DNA from 3 places in the Candidatus Aalborgicola defluviihabitans genome. Region 1 is predicted to be linked to each of the others. Evidence: predicted binding sites of a transcription regulator. Region 1 holds the regulator's gene; each other region holds the start of a gene.

What was found. Region 1 encodes FNR, which switches genes on or off when oxygen is low (the NO sensors DNR and NnrR bind a similar motif). Its sites were predicted from a motif close to TTGATNNNNATCAA; they were not measured.
Region 2: a site for FNR is predicted at 4,466-4,479, ahead of IPI80_RS12595 (cyclic nucleotide-binding/CBS domain-containing protein). Genes of this name have one in related genera too.
Region 3: a site for FNR is predicted at 5,143-5,156, ahead of IPI80_RS16140 (DUF2189 domain-containing protein). Genes of this name have one in related genera too.

The regions. Positions count from the first base shown of each region.
Region 1 covers NZ_JADJKN010000008.1:222,988-229,364, forward strand. The annotation lists gene IPI80_RS11420 (wax ester/triacylglycerol synthase domain-containing protein) at 1-659, shown strand, start outside; gene IPI80_RS11425 (sulfite exporter TauE/SafE family protein) at 662-1,351, opposite strand; gene hemN (oxygen-independent coproporphyrinogen III oxidase) at 1,361-2,755, opposite strand; gene fnr (fumarate/nitrate reduction transcriptional regulator Fnr) at 2,956-3,675, shown strand; gene IPI80_RS11440 (hypothetical protein) at 3,672-3,962, opposite strand; gene IPI80_RS11445 (FixH family protein) at 3,966-4,232, opposite strand; gene ccoG (cytochrome c oxidase accessory protein CcoG) at 4,242-5,708, opposite strand; gene ccoP (cytochrome-c oxidase, cbb3-type subunit III) at 5,734-6,377, opposite strand, start outside.
Region 2 covers NZ_JADJKN010000011.1:15,695-22,071, forward strand. The annotation lists partial or broken gene IPI80_RS12570 (valine--tRNA ligase) at 1-1,522, opposite strand, end outside; gene IPI80_RS12575 (GNAT family N-acetyltransferase) at 1,629-2,774, shown strand; partial or broken gene IPI80_RS12580 (EamA family transporter) at 2,761-2,853, opposite strand; gene pdxH (pyridoxamine 5'-phosphate oxidase) at 2,871-3,509, opposite strand; gene IPI80_RS12590 (bactofilin family protein) at 3,506-4,063, opposite strand; gene IPI80_RS12595 (cyclic nucleotide-binding/CBS domain-containing protein) at 4,541-4,975, shown strand; gene gloA (lactoylglutathione lyase) at 4,972-5,355, opposite strand; partial or broken gene IPI80_RS12605 (hypothetical protein) at 5,462-5,842, shown strand; gene IPI80_RS12610 (nucleoside-diphosphate sugar epimerase) at 5,894-6,377, opposite strand, start outside.
Region 3 covers NZ_JADJKN010000023.1:50,943-57,319, reverse strand. The annotation lists gene minD (septum site-determining protein MinD) at 1-429, opposite strand, end outside; gene minC (septum site-determining protein MinC) at 438-1,232, opposite strand; gene IPI80_RS16160 (alpha/beta fold hydrolase) at 1,675-2,622, shown strand; gene IPI80_RS16155 (NnrU family protein) at 2,765-3,343, shown strand; gene IPI80_RS16150 (hypothetical protein) at 3,350-3,958, opposite strand; gene IPI80_RS16145 (DUF2788 domain-containing protein) at 4,038-4,247, opposite strand; gene IPI80_RS16140 (DUF2189 domain-containing protein) at 4,282-5,091, opposite strand; gene IPI80_RS16135 (glutaredoxin domain-containing protein) at 5,224-5,589, shown strand; gene IPI80_RS16130 (Spy/CpxP family protein refolding chaperone) at 5,599-6,177, opposite strand; gene IPI80_RS16125 (recombination-associated protein RdgC) at 6,364-6,377, shown strand, end outside.

The DNA of each region.
Region 1 (6,377 bases):
TTGCCACAGCGGGTGTATCCATGAACCGGGTAAACGCTATCCGAACCCGTACCCGCTCTACTCTCAACCATATTGCCCTAACTTGCCTGGACGGTGCCCTGCGCCGCTATCTGGTGGACCAAGGCGTTGAACTGCGCCGGCCCATCACCATCCAGATGCCGGTCAACCTGCGCAAGGAAGGCGAAAAAACCGCTGGCAACAAGATTGGCATCATCCAGGTGGAACTGTCCCCGCCCACGGACGACCCCTATGTGCGTCTGCGCAACATTGGTTACAGCCTGCGCAATGTGCGCACCATGGTTGACAGCGTAGCGCCAGAGGCCATCGAGTCCTACACCATCATTACGGGGCTTGTAGCGCAAATTGCAGAAATGCTCAAACTCAGCAACAAGATGCCACCCATGGGCAATACGCTGGTATCCAACGTGCCAGGGCCCAAAGAGCACCTGTACATCCGTGGCGCGCGCATGGAGGAAATGCATCCCATCAGCACTTTGCCACCCAGCAATTTGCTCAACATCACCCTGTTCAGCTACGCCGGCGACCTGTTCTTCGGCCTGATTGCCACCGACGAGCTACCCAACCTGGAGCGCTTGGGCACTTACGTGCAGGAAGCCTTCACCGAACTGGAGCAGTCCGTAAGTGACGCCCACGCCTGAACTTAGGGCGTGATACACCATGGGGCGGCGTTGTGCGCCAACGCCATCCACAGCGCCCAACCAGAGCTGACCGCCAATGCGGCCCCGGCCAGACGCACGCCCCACTGACCGCTGCCCAGACGCGCTGGCGCGCCATTGAGGCGTAACCACAGCCACGGTCCAATGACCATGGTGACGCTGGTTCCCGCAGCAAACAAGGCCATCACCATGGCACCACCCAGAGTACTGCCCGCCAGTGCTGCCACCAACAAAGCCGAATACAACAAACCACAAGGCAACAGGGCCCAAGCCATGCCAATCACCATGGGCGCCCCCCGCCCTTGGTTAGCTGCAAATGCACGGGTGCGGGCCCAAACCCTCCGTGCCGTGCTTTCCAGCCAAACGGGCTGACGGGCCTGAAACAACAGCATCAACCCCAGCACCAATGCGGCGACGTGAAACAGGGACCAGACAGGGCGCAACGCAGCAGACTGCACGGTCAGCCAACCGAGGCCCTGCAGCGAAGCAGCAGCCAAGCCCCCGAGGATGGCGTAACCAATGATGCGACCCAATTGAAAGGTCCACAGGGCCGTATTCTTGTGGGGTCCAGCTGCCTGGCTGATACCGGCGCACGCCGCACCACACATGGCAACACAGTGGGGGCCGCCAGCCAAGCCCATGAGCAGCGCCGTCAGCGCCAGAGAAGATTGCATCGGCGCATGCTAAATGATCTTGGAAAACCGCGCCCGCGTGCGGTCGGTCTGCAGGTAGCGGTCAAACACCATGGCAACCGCGCGCACAAAGAACCAGCCCTGGGCCGTAACCTGAATGCCCGTGTCATCCACGGTCACCAGGCCTTGTTCCACCAGAGACTGCAGGTCTTCCAGCTCCCGGGTAAAGTAGTTGCGGCAATCGACAAGATAGGCCAGGTCAATGGATTCAAACAGAACTTGACCCTGGCACATCAACGACATGATCACGGCGCGGCGCACCAGATCGTCCCGCGACAGCGCCAACCCGCGCACCACTGGCAAACGACCCTGGTCGATCAGGTCGCAATACTCTTCAAGCGTCTTGGCGTTTTGGCTGTAGGTGGCGCCCACCCGGCCAATGGAGGACACGCCCAAACCAATCATGTCGCAAGCGGGTTGTGTGCTGTAGCCCTGGAAGTTGCGGTGCAGGCGTCCTTGGCGTTTGGCAATGGCCAATGCATCGTCAGGCAGCGCAAAGTGGTCCATACCCACGTACACGTAGCCCGCCGACAAAAAGGACACCAGGGAACGCGACAGCATGGCCACCTTGGCCGCCGCGTTGGGCAGCGTCTGCGCATCAATGCGCCGCTGGGGTTTGAAGCGCTCGGGCAAATGGGCGTAGGCATAGAGCGCAATGCGGTCTGGCCGCAACTGGTTGACCTGCTCCAACGTGCGGGCAAATGACTCAGGCGTCTGGCGCGGCAGGCCATAAATTAAATCAATGTTGATGGAGTCAAAGCCGCGTTTGCGCGCGGCGTCGATCAGTGCGAACACCTGCTCGGCCGGTTGCACCCGGTGCACCGCCTTTTGCACAGCGGGGTCGAAGTCTTGCACACCAAAACTCAGTCGGTTGAAACCGAGTTCCGTCAGGGTGTCCAGTCGGGCGGCATCTACCGTCCGTGGATCAATTTCTATGGAATATTCACCGCCTGGCGCCAGGGTGAAGTTGCGCCGCAACATGGCCATCAACTCGCGCAATTCATCGTCGCGCAGAAATGTCGGGCTGCCACCACCCAAATGCAACTGACTGATGGTCTGACCCTGGCCGATGTATTGGGTATGCAGGTCTACCTCGCGGCTGAGGTAACTCAGATACGATGCAGCCTTTTCGTGGTGCTTGGTGATGATTTTGTTGCAAGCACAGTAGTAGCACAGAGATTCGCAAAACGGAATGTGCACATACAGCGAAAGTGGCCGGGAGCGGGCGGCCAGGCCCGTGCGGCGCTGGGTTAGTGCCTGCACATAATCGTCGGTCGTGAAAGCCTCGACAAAACGGTCAGCCGTTGGAAAGGATGTGTATCGGGGACCAGGCACATCGAATCGACTCAACAATTCTTCGGGAACGATTTGAACTGGCACGCTCATGAAAACTCCGGACAAAACGGGCCCAACTTTGCAGCATTTCCTCCACGGTCCGCTTGATTTGAATCAAGAACAACTAAAGTGGGTAAACTGAGGGGGTCCAGATTTTGGCGCACGCTATGCTCGATCAACAACCCGCACCTCTACTCTGCCCCGAAACCAAGACTCAACCCGCCGTCAAGGGCGCAAGTAAAGTGGCTCCATTGATTGCACAAACCATCAAGGTCGCGTGTTCCAACTGCAATTTGCGCGAGTTGTGCATGCCCATGGGTTTGACCTCCGCGGAGATGGATCGTATTGAAGATGTGGTGGCCAGTCGGCGCAAGATCAAGCGTGGCACCACCCTGTTTCGTAACGGTGAAAAGTTCACCAGCTTGTATGCGATTCGTACCGGCTTCTTCAAAACCTGCGTGGCGTCTGAAGATGGACGCGACCAGGTAACGGGTTTTCAGATGGCTGGCGAGGTTATTGGCCTGGACGGTATCGTCAACGACCACCACACCTGCGATGCGGTGGCCCTGGAAGACGCGGAAGTCTGCGTCATGCCGTTTGACCGTATCGAAGAACTCTCACGGGAAGTCAACGCCTTGCAGCGCCATGTTCACAAGATCATGAGCCGCGAAATCGTCCGTGAAAACGGTGTCATGCTGCTGCTGGGCAGCATGCGCGCAGAAGAACGTCTGGCAGCCTTCCTGTTGAATTTGGTGCAACGCCTGCACGCCCGGGGATTCTCTCAACATGAATTGGTGCTGCGCATGACACGCGAAGAAATTGGCAGCTATCTAGGATTGAAACTGGAGACCGTGAGCCGCACATTCTCCAAGTTTGTAGATGACGGCATCATTGAAGTGAAGCAGCGCCATGTGCGCATCCTGAGTACCGATGCGCTGCGCGAAATCGTCAATACCAAGATGGGTGGCTAGCAGGATTCCTGCTTGGGGCAGCCGTCCGGACGCTGCGTGGGAGTCAGAGGGCAGCGGTTCACCTCAAAAGGCGACATGGACAGCAGACTCGTCAGTCCGCTTGACACAACCATGATGGCCCAGAAGACAAAGAATGCAATCGTGTAGGTACCCTGCCGGGACCAATCCAATGGCATGCCAAACCAATGCACATCTTGCGGGTCAACCATGCCAAAGACCAGCATCTCCAGCACCCCGGCCATCAGGAACGCTGGCCAAATTATCCACATCAATCGTTGTTGCAACATGGCTTACCTTTGAGGAGTATTGACACCGGTGGCGGCATGATTGCGCGCCTGCATGGCGGGCGCCAGGCTGGCCGGGTTGCCTTCCAGTGTCTTGTTGATTTCCAAGCCTTTTTGGTAATAATTTTCGTCAATCACCGGGTCCTTGCCCGACGCTGCCAGGTAAAACGTGTAAAAGGAGGCAACGACCACCAGCGCGGGGCCGGCAATCACCATCCAGACATGCCCGAATTTCCACCAGGGCGTTGCGGGAGTTGGTGCGGATTGAGACATAAATTTTCCTTAGCGAGGAACAATAAAAACTGATTTTTCAGTCACCTGGCCAGTGGAACCCTGGCCAGATATCTGGAAATGAATCGTGTGTGAACCCGCAGGTGCTGCATCATACGGCGCTTGCACGCGCACTGCTGTCCAACGGGATTGTGTGGGCTCTACCACAACGTCACCCTCTGTCACCACAACCAGCCCGGGCAGCCCGTCGGCGGCAATGGTAAAACGCTGCTCGGATTCCGTAGCATTCATGATCTGCAAGCGGTACACATTTTCGATCCGCCCGCCCTCCACAATTCGGGCCAGCACACCACGGTCACGCACCACATCCACCTTGAATGGCGTGCGCAACGTCAGGCTCACGACCATGGCCACAACGATGGCGGCCAAAATGCCGGAATAGATCAACACACGGGGGCGCAGCACATGGCGCAAAGTCTGGCCCCGCGTCCAATTTTGGGTAATGGCATTCTGCGTGGAATATTTGACCAACCCACGGGCGTAACCCAACTTGTCCATGACCGTGTCACACACGTCGGCACAGGCACCACAGCCTATGCACTCGTATTGCAGGCCCTTGCGGATATCAATGCCGGTAGGGCAAACCTGCACACACAGGCTGCAATCCACGCAGGCACCCAGGTTAAGTTTGGCCGGGTCAGCCTTTCGGGAACGGGCTCCCCGGGGTTCACCGCGCGCTTCATCGTAGGTGACGATAAGGGTATCGCGATCGAACATGGCGCTTTGAAAACGCGCATACGGGCACATGTGCTTGCACACCAGCTCACGCATGAAACCTGCATTGCCATAAGTGGCAAAGCTGTAGAAAAGAAACCAGAAAACCTCCCACGAGCCCAGCTGCCAGTGCACCACCGCACCTGCCAGTTCCTTGATCGGGGTGAAGTAGCCAACAAACGTCAGTCCCGTCCACAAGCCCACTCCAAGCCACAGTGCGTGCTTGGAAACCTTGCGCAGGATCTTGTCTTTGGTCCACGGGCCGCTATCACGGCGCATACGGGCGGAGCGGTCGCCTTCTGTGAACTTTTCCAACCATAGGAATATTTCTGTATAGACGGTTTGCGGACAGGCGTAACCGCACCACAAGCGCCCGGCCACTGCCGTAAAAAGAAACAACGCCAAGGCCGAAATGACCAAAATACCGGTCAGGTAGATGAAATCCTGGGGATACAGGACAAGGCCGAAAATGTAGAAGCGGCGCGCCCCCAGATCAAACAGCACAGCCTGGCGCTGGCCCCATTCCAGCCAGGGAAGGCCATAAAAGATCAGCTGGGTCAGGAACACCATGCCCCATCGCCAGTTGGAAAAAAATCCCGCTACGCTGCGCGGGTAGATTTTTTGGCGGGCTTCGTACAGCGAGACCATCACCCCATCGTCATCGTCGGCAGGGGGCGTTCCCCCCTTACCCGTGGCGGATACGATCGGAATGATCTTGCGCGGCGGTAATGCCCTGTCGTTCAAAATTTGATGCTTTCGCTACGAACGTTTAGTTAGCCTTGGCGTTGTTCGAATAGCCCCAAACATACGCCGCCAACACCCGAATTTGACCTTCGGTCAGACGTTCCTCTTGTGCGGGCATCTGGTTGACCTTACCGTTGTTGACCATGGCCATAATGGCAGCTTCGCCGAAGCCGTGCAGCCAGATGTTGTCAGTCAGGTTGGGAGCACCCAAAGCCTGATTGCCCTTGCCGTCCGTTCCGTGGCAGGCAGCACACACCACAAACTTGGACTTGCCCAACTCGGCACGAACCGAGTCGTGCGGACTGTTGGACAGGCTCAACACGTAATTGGCCACATTCTTGACATCGTCAGCTGTGCCCACGGCTGCAGCCATGGGAGGCATAACGCCCATACGACCCTTGGTGATGGTCTCCGTGATGTTTTCCGGAGAACCACCGTGAAGCCAATCCTTATCTGTCAGATTCGGAAATCCCTTGGAGCCGCGCGCATCAGAGCCATGGCACTGGGAGCAATTGTTCATGAACAAACGCTCGCCAATGGCGTGGGCCTGCGGGTCACGCGACACTTCTTCGATGGGCATCGCCGCAAACTTGGCATATAGCGGTGCCACCTCAGCATTGCCTTTGGCAACCTCGGCGTCATACTGTCCGATGGAGGTCCACTTGGTAC
Region 2 (6,377 bases), on a different contig from region 1:
ATGAATACCAGGTGTCGAGCACGTCTTCGTCGCGACGCAGTTTTTTGCCGGGGGCTTTGGCCTGTGCTTCGGCTTCATTGCGGGCCACGATCACATTGCCGTCTTCGTCATACCAGGCCGGAATTTGGTGGCCCCACCACAGTTGGCGGCTGATGCACCAGTCGGTGATGTTGTTCATCCACTGGTTGTAGGTGTTGACCCAGTTCTCGGGCACAAAGCGCACTTCACCGGATTGCACGGCGTCGATGGCCTTTTGCGCGATGGAGCGTTGATCGAAGACGGCAGAATTTCCCGACGGGCCGCCCCTAGGGAAATTAGCCCCCTCGGGGGGCAGCGAACCACCCGTAGGGGGGAGCGTGGGGGCCTTGTTCATGGCGACAAACCATTGGTCGGTGAGCATGGGTTCGATGACTTGGCCGGTACGTGCGCAGCGGGGCACCATGAGTTTGTGCTTTTTGACCTCGACCAGGAAACCATCGGCTTCCAGATCTGCCACGACTTTTTTGCGAGCCACAAAACGGTCCAGGCCTTGGTAGGCAGCGGGGGCGTTGTCGTTGATCTTGGCGTCCAGTGTGAGTACGCAGATCATGGGCAGCTTGTGGCGCTGGCCTACTGCATAGTCGTTCTGGTCATGCGCGGGTGTGACTTTGACCACGCCGGTACCAAAAGCCTTGTCCACATAGTCATCGGCAATGATGGGGATGGTGCGGCCGCACAAGGGCAGCACGACTTGCTTGCCAATCAGATGGGCATAGCGATCGTCTTCCGGGTGCACCATGACGGCCACGTCGCCCAGCATGGTCTCAGGCCGGGTGGTGGCGACGGTGAGGGAGCCAGAATCATCGGCCAGCGGGTAGCGGATGTGCCACATGCTGCCGTCTTCTTCTTCGCTCTCCACTTCCAAGTCGCTCACGGCGCTTTGCAAAATGGGGTCCCAGTTCACCAGGCGCTTGCCACGGTAGATCAAGCCCTGCTCGTACAACTGCACAAAGGTCTCGGTTACCGTTTTGGACAGTTTGTCGTCCATGGTGAAGTATTCGCGGCTCCAGTCCACCGTGTCGCCCATGCGGCGCATTTGGGTGGTGATGGTGTTGCCTGACTTTTCTTTCCACTCCCACACCTTCTTCACAAACGCTTCACGGCCCAGGTCGTGGCGGCTGACCTTCTGGTCTTGCAACTGGCGTTCCACCACAATCTGGGTGGCAATACCGGCGTGATCGGTACCGGGTATCCAGACGGTGTTGTTGCCCAGCATGCGGTGATAGCGCGTCAGGCTGTCCATGATGGTCTGGTTAAACGCATGGCCCATGTGCAGCGTGCCGGTGACATTGGGCGGCGGCAGTTGGATGGCAAAGGACGGTTCGCCGGCCTTTGGTGCTTGCGTGCCCCGGTAGCCGGCCACGCCGTAACCGCGCTTTTCCCACTCGGGCCCCCAATGGGCTTCCAGCGCGGCAGGCTCGAACGATTTGGAGAGGGATTGCAAGCCGGGTTGTGCGATGGGTGTGGAAGCGGTTTCGGTCATGGTGGGGTGAATTCAGTCAGAACCCGCGATTTTACCGGGCGCGGTGCTTTGGCCGGGCTTGGGGGTACCATGGCGCCCAACCCCAGATTCGCCAGGAACCGATACCGTGGTCATTTGTGAAACCGCCCGTTTGCAGGTCAGCCATTTCACGCTGGACGATGCTGCCTTTGTCCTGCGCCTGCTCAACGAGCCATCCTTCATCCGCGCCATTGCCGACAAGGGTGTGCGCACGCTCGAAGATGCCCGTGCCTACCTGCGCAATGGCCCGCTGGCCAGCTATGTGCGCAATGGTTTTGGTCTTTGTCGCGTGTCCCTAAAAAGTACCGGCCAAGCCATTGGCATGTGCGGCCTGATCCGCCGCGAGGGCTTGGCCGATGTGGATGTGGGTTATGCCCTGCTGCCCGAATACTGCTCCCAAGGCTACGCTGTGGAATGTGTGCGTGCAGTGCTGGACAACGGCGCCTGCCAGCATGACTTGCGCCGGGTGATAGCGGTGGTCAATCCTGACAATGCCGACTCCATCCGGGTACTGGAGCGCTGTGGCTTTGACTTGGAAGGTGTTGTGACGCTGCCGGGTGAAACCACACCCATCCAGCAGTTTGCCAAGGCCATGACGCCCGGTATGCGCCTTACACCGTTGTGTGCGCCGCAGTACCGTGCGCTGATGCTACAGGCCTATGCGCTGCACCCCGACGCCTTCACTAGCAGCGTCGCTGAGCGTGAATCGTTGCCACTGTCCTGGTGGGAGCAACGCATGGCAACCGACCCAACAGCCCGTGAAGTCGTTTTTGGTGCCTTTCAAAACGGTGAACTCGTAGGTGCCGTGGGCCTGGGCCAGGAGGTGCGTGAAAAAGCCGCCCACAAAGCCACGCTGTTTGGCATGGTGGTGCAGGCCCCCTACCGCCGAGCCGGGTTGGGGCAGTTGCTGGTGCAGGCCACGCTGGACCATGCCCGCACATGGCCTGGGGTCCGCCAGGTGCTGCTGACCGTCACCCAGGGCAACGACAGCGCGCAGGCGCTGTATGCCCGCAATGGATTCGTGGCCTTTGGCGTGGAGCCCGACGCCGTGGCCGTTGGCAGCCGTTTTGTCGGCAAGGTGCATATGTGGCGGCCCCTGAATCCAAAAGGAATCCATGTAGACCGCACCTTTGGGGGGTTAAACACACCAAGGGGGGGGGCCGCCCCGGCCCCCGGGGCCCGGCCACACCGCAAGCGCAGGGGCCAGCATGGTGGCATCCCAGTGCCAGCTTGATGACGACAAAATTGGTGCCCCACACGGCGACAACCGCCAGTGCCAGCAGAAAGTGCCGCAGGGGAAGGGACGCGTGCACGGTGGCGTTCTAGCGCGTCAGGGGGCCAAGCGCTCGCGCAGCCATTGGCCATCGGGCTGCTGCATGTAGCGCAGCCGGTCGTGCAGACGGCTCTTGCGGCCCTGCCAGAATTCCCAGCGGTCCGGCTGCAACCGGTAGCCGCCCCAATGCGGCGGACGCGGCGGCTGCAACAGAAATTTGGCGGCGTATTTGGCGGCGTTGGCCACCAGTACGCCGCGACCGGAAATGACGGTGCTCTGCGGCGAGGCCCAGGCCCCCACGCGCGAGTCCAACGGGCGGCTGTGGAAATAGGCGTCGGACTCCTCAGCACTGACTTTTTCCACCCGGCCTTCAATGCGCACCACACGCTCCAGCTCCACCCAGTGGAACTGCAGGGCTGCAAACGGGTTGCCCGCCAGTTCCTGGCCCTTGCGGCTTTCGAAATTGGTGAACCAGGTGATGCCGCGTTCGTCATAGCCCTTGATCAGCACCACGCGGGTAGACGGGCGCAGGTTGCTGGCCACGGTGGCCACGGTCATGGCATTGGGTTCGGGTATTTTTGAGGCAATGGCTTCTTTCAGCCACTGGTCAAACTGTTGCAGCGGATCAGCGTGGGAGGCGCTCTCGTCGAGTTCGGCCCGCTCGTAACTCTTGCGAAGATCGGCAATGTTGGTCATCCAGCCAGTATAGAAGCGCCCGCAGCCTTGCCGGCCTTGGCCGCGTCAAACTGGACGTCGCCCATCAACTGGCCGCCTTCCTGGATCACCACCTTGCCGTAGCGAATTTTGCCGCTGACTCGGCCAGTGGAGTAGATCACCAGTTTCTCGCGCACCGTCAGGTCGCCATTGAATTCGCCATGGATTTCGGCAAAGTCGATGTCGGCTGATCCCTTGAACGCGCCCACCTCGGTGATGTGCATGACGCGCGAGTCCATTGTTGCTTCCACCGTGCCTTCCACCACCAGAGTGTCGCAATCGGTAATTTCCACGCCCTTGAGTTTGATATTGGGCCCCACGGTGAGCTTGCTGCCGCCTTCCTTGACGGGCGCCCCAGACACCGGTGCCGCCGGTTGCACGGCCGCGATGGGAGTAATTGGAGCGGTCGATGGCGTGCCCTGGTGCAATGCGGCACTTCCAGCGCCTGCACTGGAAGTGCTACTTGCGGTCGTTTGGGAGCGGCTGGTGATTGGGTCAGGGGGGCGTTTGCCAAAGAACGGAGGTTGCATAGACATCAAGGTTCCTTCAAGAAATGTGAGAACTGATACTAGCCCGGCCTCTTTGTGAAAACCCGCAATCAATTGCAACATCCGTCGTCCAAATGCCACCAAATGTTGCAAGTGCACATAGCCTGTAAGCTCGCACCCCATTGGCAACTTCTGTGTACCAAAAATGTGAAGGCGAGTAGTACCATGCACCATGTAATTCAGTTACATCGTCTATGCCAATTCTCGTATCCATCCACCCCAAAGGTGTCTTGGGCTCAGGCACCGTGCGCAGCAAGGTCGATGTCCAGCCCATTGCCCGTGACACCCTTGTTTTGAGAAAAAAATAGTCTCTAGCCCTCGTGAAATATAGGTCATGCGCTATTGAAATTATAGTAATTCGATACAGTTACCTGATCATTTAGCAAGTGTTTGACCTATGGCAAGGTAATTGCTCAAGAGGCGCCTAGCATGCACCCCAGAGTTGTCGAATGAATTGGAGGGCCTATGTTTGATCTGCCTGTTAAAAGCCTGATGGAGCCCAAAAAACTGGTTTTGCTGGCGCCGGAAACCACGGTGGCCGAGGCGGCCAAACGCATGGCGACCAAAAACACCGGTGCTACCTTGGTGATGGAGAACGACACCCTGATCGGCATCTTCACCGAGCGCGATGCCGTGTTTCGTGTACTGGCCAAGGGGCTGGACGCGCACGCCACGTTGCTGCGCCAAGTGATGACGCCAAACCCCGCCACGCTGGCACCGAACACGACCTACGGTCATGCGTTGTTGCTCATGCACGAACGCGGTTTTCGCCATGTGCCGGTGGTGGAGGGCAGTCGGGTGCTGGGTATTGTGGCGGCGCGCAATGCCATGGACCCGCAACTGGAAGAGTTTGTCTCCGAGGCGCGTCGGCGCGAACACTACCGCGAAGCCACAACCTAGGCGCGCTGAATCAATTCAATCTTGTAGCCGTCGGGGTCGGTCACAAAGGCAATCACGGTGCTGCCACCCTTGACCGGTCCGGGTTCGCGCGTCACGTTGCCGCCGGCGGCCTTGATCTTTTCACAGGCCGCATAGGCATCGGGCACACCCAGGGCAATGTGGCCATAGGCCGTGCCCATATCGTAGCTTTCCACCCCCCAGTTGTAGGTGAGTTCCAGTTCGGCGTGATCCGGGTTGGTGCCATAGCCGAGAAAGGCCAGCGAGTATTTGTACTCGGGGTTTTCAGACTTGCGGATCAGCTTCATGCCCAGGACTTGGGTGTAAAAGTCAATGGAGCGCTGCAAATTGCCTACGCGCAGCATGGTGTGCAAAAGTCGCATGGTGGGGTTCCTGAAAAGGGGGATATTTCAGTCTGATTGTGGCGCCAAATGGCTTTGGCCTTAGCCACTGGGGATAATTGACGGCATTGCCTTTTACGGACGTGCCATGACTGAATTCACCAAAGTTGTTTTGTTTACCGACACCGATGGTCGCGCGCGGTTTCGTGCGGAAGCCGTTGCGCTGACCCAGGGCACGCCCCAGTCCATGCTGTCAGACGTGTTTGCCTCGGAGGGCTACCAGTTGCGCACCAGCCCGGTCGGGTTTTGCAGCCAGTTCCACTGCACCGGTGCACCACAGTGGTGTTTCATTTTGGGTGGGCAGATGGAGATCGGCCTGCAAGGCGGCGTCTCGCGCATCTTCAAACCGGGGGAGCATTTCTATTCAGCCGATGTGCTGCCCGATGGCGCAACCTTTGACCCGGCGGTGCACGGACACTGGAGTCGTCAGGTAGGAGACGATCCGCTGGTGACGTTGTTTGTGCGGGGCAGGGCCGTCCTGAGGTGCCCAGGGGGCGTTGCTGGGGCCGCGCAGCGACACTTAGCCGCCCTGCATTTCGCCGGACAACAGGGTCACTACGCCGGGCGTCCCCGCTTTGACCGACCGGATCAGGGCATGGGCCACATCCTTGGCCGCAATGGCGCGGTAATTACTGGGAAGCAGCGGGCCGAGCTTGCGGGTCAACATCAGGCCCAAGCCTTCGCCCGCGCGGCCCGGCTGATTCAAGGCTGTGCGGTCGCCGTCAATCAGGGAAGGGCGGGCAATGACTAGACTTTTAAAGCCCATGCGGGCCAGCGAGACTTCCATCTCGCCCTTGATGCGGTTGTAGAAAACCGAGGACTGGCTGTTGGCGCCCATGGCGCTGACAACTCCTAATTTGGTAGCACCTGAAGCTTTAACGGCGAGGGCTAGCGCCTCAACAGCCTTCAAGTCTATGGCGCGAAACGCCTCCTGGCTGCCGGCCACTTTGATGGTGGTGCCCAAGGCGATGAAGCAATCATCCACCCGGGGCAGATCGTGCGGC
Region 3 (6,377 bases), on a different contig from region 1:
GGTCACTACCAGGGCCTCATCAGCGAAATGCATGGCCATCAAAGCACCGGTTTCAATGCCCGCTGGCGAATCGCAAACAATGAATTCAAAATCCATGGCGGCTAGATCAGAAAGCACCTTTTCCACGCCAGCTTGCGTCAGTGCATCCTTGTCGCGGGTTTGCGAGGCGGCCAGCACGAACAGGTTTTCGCATTGTTTATCTTTGATCAATGCCTGGTTCAAATTGGCTTCGCCCTGGATCACGTTGACCAGGTCATACACTACGCGGCGCTCACAACCCATGATCAGATCCAGGTTTCGCAGGCCCACGTCAAAGTCGATTACCGCAGTCTTGTGGCCGCGCAGGGCCAGGCCAGTTGCAAAACTGGCACTGGTGGTGGTTTTACCCACTCCACCCTTACCCGACGTCACCACAATAATTTTTGCCATAGTTTTCCTCAAGCTTTCAAAGCTTCAATAATGAGTTTGTCTTGGCCGTCGTTGCTTAAACGCACTTGAGCGGCCTTGCCGTGGACAGTGGATGGCAGAGCGTTTTCGCTGGTGCGGTAAATACCCGCAATTGAAATCAGCTCGGGTTCCATGCACAACGAAAAAATACGTGCTTCGGTATTGCCACGCGCACCCGCCATGGCCTTGCCGCGCAAGGGCGCATAAACGTGAATGTTGCCATCTGCCGCTACCTCTGCCCCTTGGTTGACCATGGCCAGCACGACCAGATCACAACCCCGTGCATAAATTTTTTGTCCACTGCGCAAAGGTTTATCAATCACCATGGTGCCAGGACCAGGAATTTCACGCACCACCTCGTGGACCACTTCCCTCACAATTTCCTGCACAGCCACGGTTTCCGGTACTTCGGCAATCGGACGAGCCCGATGAATTTCAACCGGTGCTTCTACCAAACCCACGGCCAAAGCCGCTGCCATGGCATCAGGACTGGCCCCGCGCACCGCAACCGGCACCAGGCTACAGGTTCGCAAAACCCTGAGCAAAGGTACCAGATCAAACACGGGGGTTTGCGGGTCCAAGTGCGAAAAATCAATGACCAGCGCGTCATGGTCAAAAAAATCAGGACTCTCTCCCTGGCTACCAAATTGCGCCAGCAGATCCTTCGCCACCCTATCCACATCACTGGACTTCAGTAGAAGCGCAACCAAGGGCAACTGGGCACTTTTGATTTCGAATGATGCAGGCACCTGGTCCGCTCGATGGCTCGGGGAAAAAACAGACATGAAGTTTTAAAAATACGGGAGCATGAAGTGAAGAACAGGGAAGGTAAACCCGAAGTCGGCGAATCTTACTTGATTGCAAGGCGCGAAACCTGGCGACTGGTGGCTTCTTTTTCACAAGCGCATAAACAGCAACGCCGTAGGTCTGGACAAGTTTAATATTTGGTGAGACTTGTTCTTCTCTATTGTCTTTAATCTATATAGAAAACATAGTAGTAGTAGATAAGCAAAGCAGCTTGTTGTGCACAAAGCAACTTTATTCCGATGAATCAAGGACTTGCACAAGATGAACACCTGTGGGTGACTATGCTTTCGGGTTGTACCAACAAAAGGGACAACTTTTTCTATTTAGCCAACGTTGTGGATAACTAGTTGTTTGCGTTAAAACTATCCACAGCTTTGTACTTTGACAAATTTTTGTAACTGGGGTGTAGAGTTCGGGCCTATGAAACTGATTATTCGTATCTTGGGTGTTTTATTGCTGGCGAGCGGCGTATTTTTGGTTGCCGGTCTGTTGGCAACCTGGGCGTCAGACCGCACGGTCGCGCAGCTATCAGCCCGCTGGGCCCAGCCGCCCTCAAAATTTGTGGAGGTGGGTGGCATGCAGGTCCATTTGCGGGACGAGGGTTCTCGCAATGACCCTTTACCCATCGTGTTGTTACACGGCACTTCGGCCAGCCTGCATACATGGGATGGATGGGTTGCAAGCTTGAAGGATGAACACCGTGTTATCCGGTTTGATCTACCCGCATTTGGCCTGACCGGACCCGATCCCCACAACGACTATTCCATTGCCGCCTATGTGAGGTTCGTTGTCGCGGTTATGGACAAGTTGGGAGTGCAACGTTTTGTATTGGCAGGTAATTCGCTGGGCGGCCAAATTGCCTGGGAGACGGCGCTAAGTCATCCAGAGCGCGTACGCCAACTGGTGCTTGTGGATGCAGCTGGCTATCCCTTTGTGCCGACTTCTATACCTATTGGGTTTCGCATTGCCCGCATGCCAGGTTTGCGTGTGCTGATGGAACATGTGCTGCCGCGCGGTGTGGTGGACAGCAGCGTGCGCAATGTCTATGGTGACCCCAGCAAAGTGACGCGTGAATTGGTAGACCGGTATTACGAATTGACCTTGCGCGCGGGTAATCGCGCGGCGCTGGCTTACCGGATGGACCAAGGGCTCAGCGGGGATGAAAACCAAATTTCAAAATTAAAATTACCCACACTGATTCTCTGGGGCGACAAGGACCACCTGATTCCGCTGGACAATGGAAAACGTTTCGCTTTGGACATTGCCGGCTCCAAGCTGGTAGTTTTTGATGATTTGGGCCATGTACCGCACGAGGAAGATCCTAAGAAGACGGTGGAGGCACTCAAGGAATTTCTGGCCAAACCATGAACCGATTGCAGCTTAAACCAACCAAAAAGGTCATTAATAGAACTTGAAATGATGTCATCAAGCGGGCCGACAAGGCTATGTACCTGGCAAAAAGATCGGGCAAGAACCGCGTGATTACCGGTTAACTTTTAGGAAAATTCTTATGGTGTATTTGGTTGCTGGATTGATTCTGTTTTTGGGTGTGCACTCGGTGCGTATTGTGGCCGATGGCTGGCGTGCCCGTACCCTGGCCAGTGTGGGTGAAGGAACATACAAAGGCCTGTTTTCTATCGCTTCCGTTTTGGGTTTGGGACTGATCGTCTATGGCTTTGGCGTGGCTCGTGAAACCCCCACCATATTGTGGACACCGCCGGCGGCCATGCGCCACGCCGCCTCACTATTAACGCTAGTGGCCTTTGTGTTGGTAACCGCGGCCTACGTGCCGCACAACGGCATCAAGGCTCGGTTGCACCACCCCATGGTGTTGGGGGTCAAGTCATGGGCGCTGGCCCATTTATTGTCCAATGGCACCCTGGCCCATGTATTGCTGTTTGGTGGTTTTCTGGCCTGGGGAGTGCTGGACTTTATATCGGCACGCCGGCGTGATCGCGCTGCGGGCACCCAGTACCCAGCCGGTACAGTGTCTGGTACGGTTATTGCGGTTGTGTTGGGCGTTGTGGCCTGGGCTGCGTTTGCCTTTAAGCTGCACGGCCTGCTGATAGGCATCCGACCGTTTGGTTGATAGCAATTACTGCGGACGCGGATCATCCGGGAAACTGACGCGAATCGGATAGCCACGCAGGTTTGCCGCTACACCTTGTGCGAGCATCCATTTTTGTGCAAACTCCGCGACTGTTTTTTTGGCATCATCGCGCTGGGCGTCCAGGTACTTCTGTTGTTGTGCCCTTCGATCGAATTCTGGCCCAATGTTGCGAATGACTGATTCCCTGTGTTCAGTCTTGTCGGGTGAAAACCAAGCCTTGTCTGTGCGAATCTCAAGCTTTTTGACATCAATCGCTGCCGGCAATTTTGGTTGTGGCGTCGGCGCGGCAAGTTCGAAATGCTGGCCCACCCGTTTTAAGCTCCACTGTGCTGCAAGTGGAATTCGGTACGTGTAGTGAACTGGCACACGAACCTCAGAAATTGTCTTTCCAAAAAGCTTCCCACAATCCAGTGGAAGGCACGTGTATTCAGTGCTCCATTGAAACACCTCGTTTCGAATAAGAGTGCTCACCTCAAGCATTCCGCCAGGTGTTCTTAGGATGACAATTTCATCCTTCGCCAACACCGCAACGGCTTGCTCCTTCGAGCCGGAGAAGTACAACGCAGCTGCAACGGAAACCAAAATTGCAACCATGGCAGAGGCAGCGAGAATGAGGAAAAGTCGACGTTGGTTTGAGAGGAATGCGTAAAACGTTCTCACGGTTTATGTATCCTTATTTGGTCATGTACCACTGGATAACGCCCTTGGCCACGAAACCCACCATGCCAAAGGCCAGACCTAAAAAAATCACAAAGGTGCCAAATTTGCCGGCCTTGGATTCCCAGGCCAGGTGACCAATGATGAACAGCATGTAGAGCATGAAGGCCCCCACGCCGAAGGTCAGGCCAAAGCTTGCAATTTGTTCTTCCGTAAAACCAAACATTTAGGGTTCCGTATCCAGTGGACGCCACAGGCGCCTAATCGCGCAGGGGTAAGTTGCTGGCATCTACCAGATCACGGTAAGCGTGCCAGCTGGCGTGACCCAGCATGGGTACCACCGCAATCAGCCCAATAAACAAGGAGCCCAGTCCCATCAGGGTAAACAGCATGATCAATGCTGCCCAAAGGCCCAGAGGTATGGGGTTGGCCAGCACCACCTGCCAGCTGGTCAGAACGGCCTGCATCAGGGTAACGCGGCGATCCAGCAGCAACTGCATGGACACCACGCTGGAAGCAAACAGGGGCGCGGCCAGGATACCCCCCAGCGCCAGCCAGAGCGCAAACAAGCGGCTGTCTGGAGCCAGCACCACATGGTGCACAAAGTCCAGGGGCCCCAGGATGGGCACGGGTGCCAGCAAGGTGATGAGGGCAGCAGACGTCACCACCCAACCGGTAGCGGCCAAGGCCAGCAGCGCACCAAACTGCACCATGCACCAGTAATCGTTGCCCCATTTGTTGAAGTGGCTGTTTTGCCAGTTGAGCCAGGTTTTCATCACCACGCCCATGCCGACCTGCTCATGGCGCTCCACACTGCGGCTCAGCGCGTACAGACTGGTGGCCAGTACCGGTGCAATGACCAAAAACCCCGAGAGTGCGCCGGCCAGCAGCCAAAAGCGCTGGCCGGCCACGGCCACGATGGCCGCACCAGCGCAGGCCAACACCAGGCCGTGGGCAAAACTGAGCCAACCCACGCACGCCATGTCCCGCCAGGCATAGACCAGCCAGACCAATGGACGCTGCAGGGAAATGGTACGCACCGTAGGTAGCATGGTGAGAGACTGGGGCATGGCGATGGGGCGCCAAGCGGCGCAGTGTAGATCTGCAAACACTATAGCGGTTTGATATCCATCAAGTGAGCGGCGCATAGATTTGCAGCCGTCGATAATGGTCGTTTTTGCAGCAACCTAGGGAAACTCAGCATGCCGCGTTCCATACTTGACGAATCCCGCATCCACCCCGCCATCCGCGAGAGGGTGGCCTCCCACCAACAGGCCATCGTAAAGGAAGTGCAGGCGGCCGTGGGCACGCACGCCGTGGTGGTGGTGGGTATGGGGCAGAACCCGTTTCCAAAGAAGGCCCGCAAGCTGCTCGACGCTGCTGGTGTGCCATATCACTACCTGACTTATGGCAACTATTTCAGCCAGTGGCGCGAGCGCAATGCCTTGAAACTGTGGACCGGCTGGCCCACGCTACCCATGGTTTTTGTCAAAGGCACCCTGGTTGGGGGTGCGAATGATTTGGATAAGTTGATTACCAGCGGCGAACTCAAGACGCTGCTGGCGTAAGCGGAAGTTTTACTGAGACTTGGCTGGCTTGTCGCCACCCTTGTACCCTGCGCCACGCCAGCTGTGGCGATCGCCGTAGTGAGCACCCATGCGGGCATGTTCGGCATCAAATACCGTCTTCTGGTCGGCATTGAGCGCGCCGTAGAAAGTCTTTGTCGCATCTTCGCGCTTGTCCATGGCGGCATTCATGGCCGCCATGCGCTCCGTGCGCAGGGCGTGCATTTTGTCAATGCGCTCAGGAGTAGTTAGTTTTTCCATCTCTGCACGGTCCGGGCGCTTCATATCCCCGCGAGCGGGCGGTTTCATGGCGGTGGTGAAGGTTGTCCAGGCGCCTTCCTGCTCAGGCGCGAGCTTGAGCTTGGCCTTGAGTGCATCCTGGCGCTTCGCCATCTTGGCTTCCCATTTTGCGGAGCCCATGCGGTTGTGCATGCCGCCCATGGGGCCACCTTGGTGCATGCCGGCTGCGTTGGTACCTGCCATGGGCATACGACCACCATCCTGACCGGCTGCCGGCTGGGCCATGGTGGCAAAACCGGCACTGGCGAGCAAGCCGGCGAGAACGAGAGACTTGAAAGAAGTGGTTTGCATGGAGCATCCTTTTTGAAGGTACCTTACACGGACATCGTGATCTGGCATGGAAGAAGTGTGCGGGTTATGTGTATCGGGGATATTGCGATCGCATAACACTTTGTAAAGTTGACCGAAGTAGCGCTCCCTCACAGCGATGACAATACACCCCTCGGGCCAATCCCGCGAATCTATAAAGGCAAATACGTGTTCAAGAATTT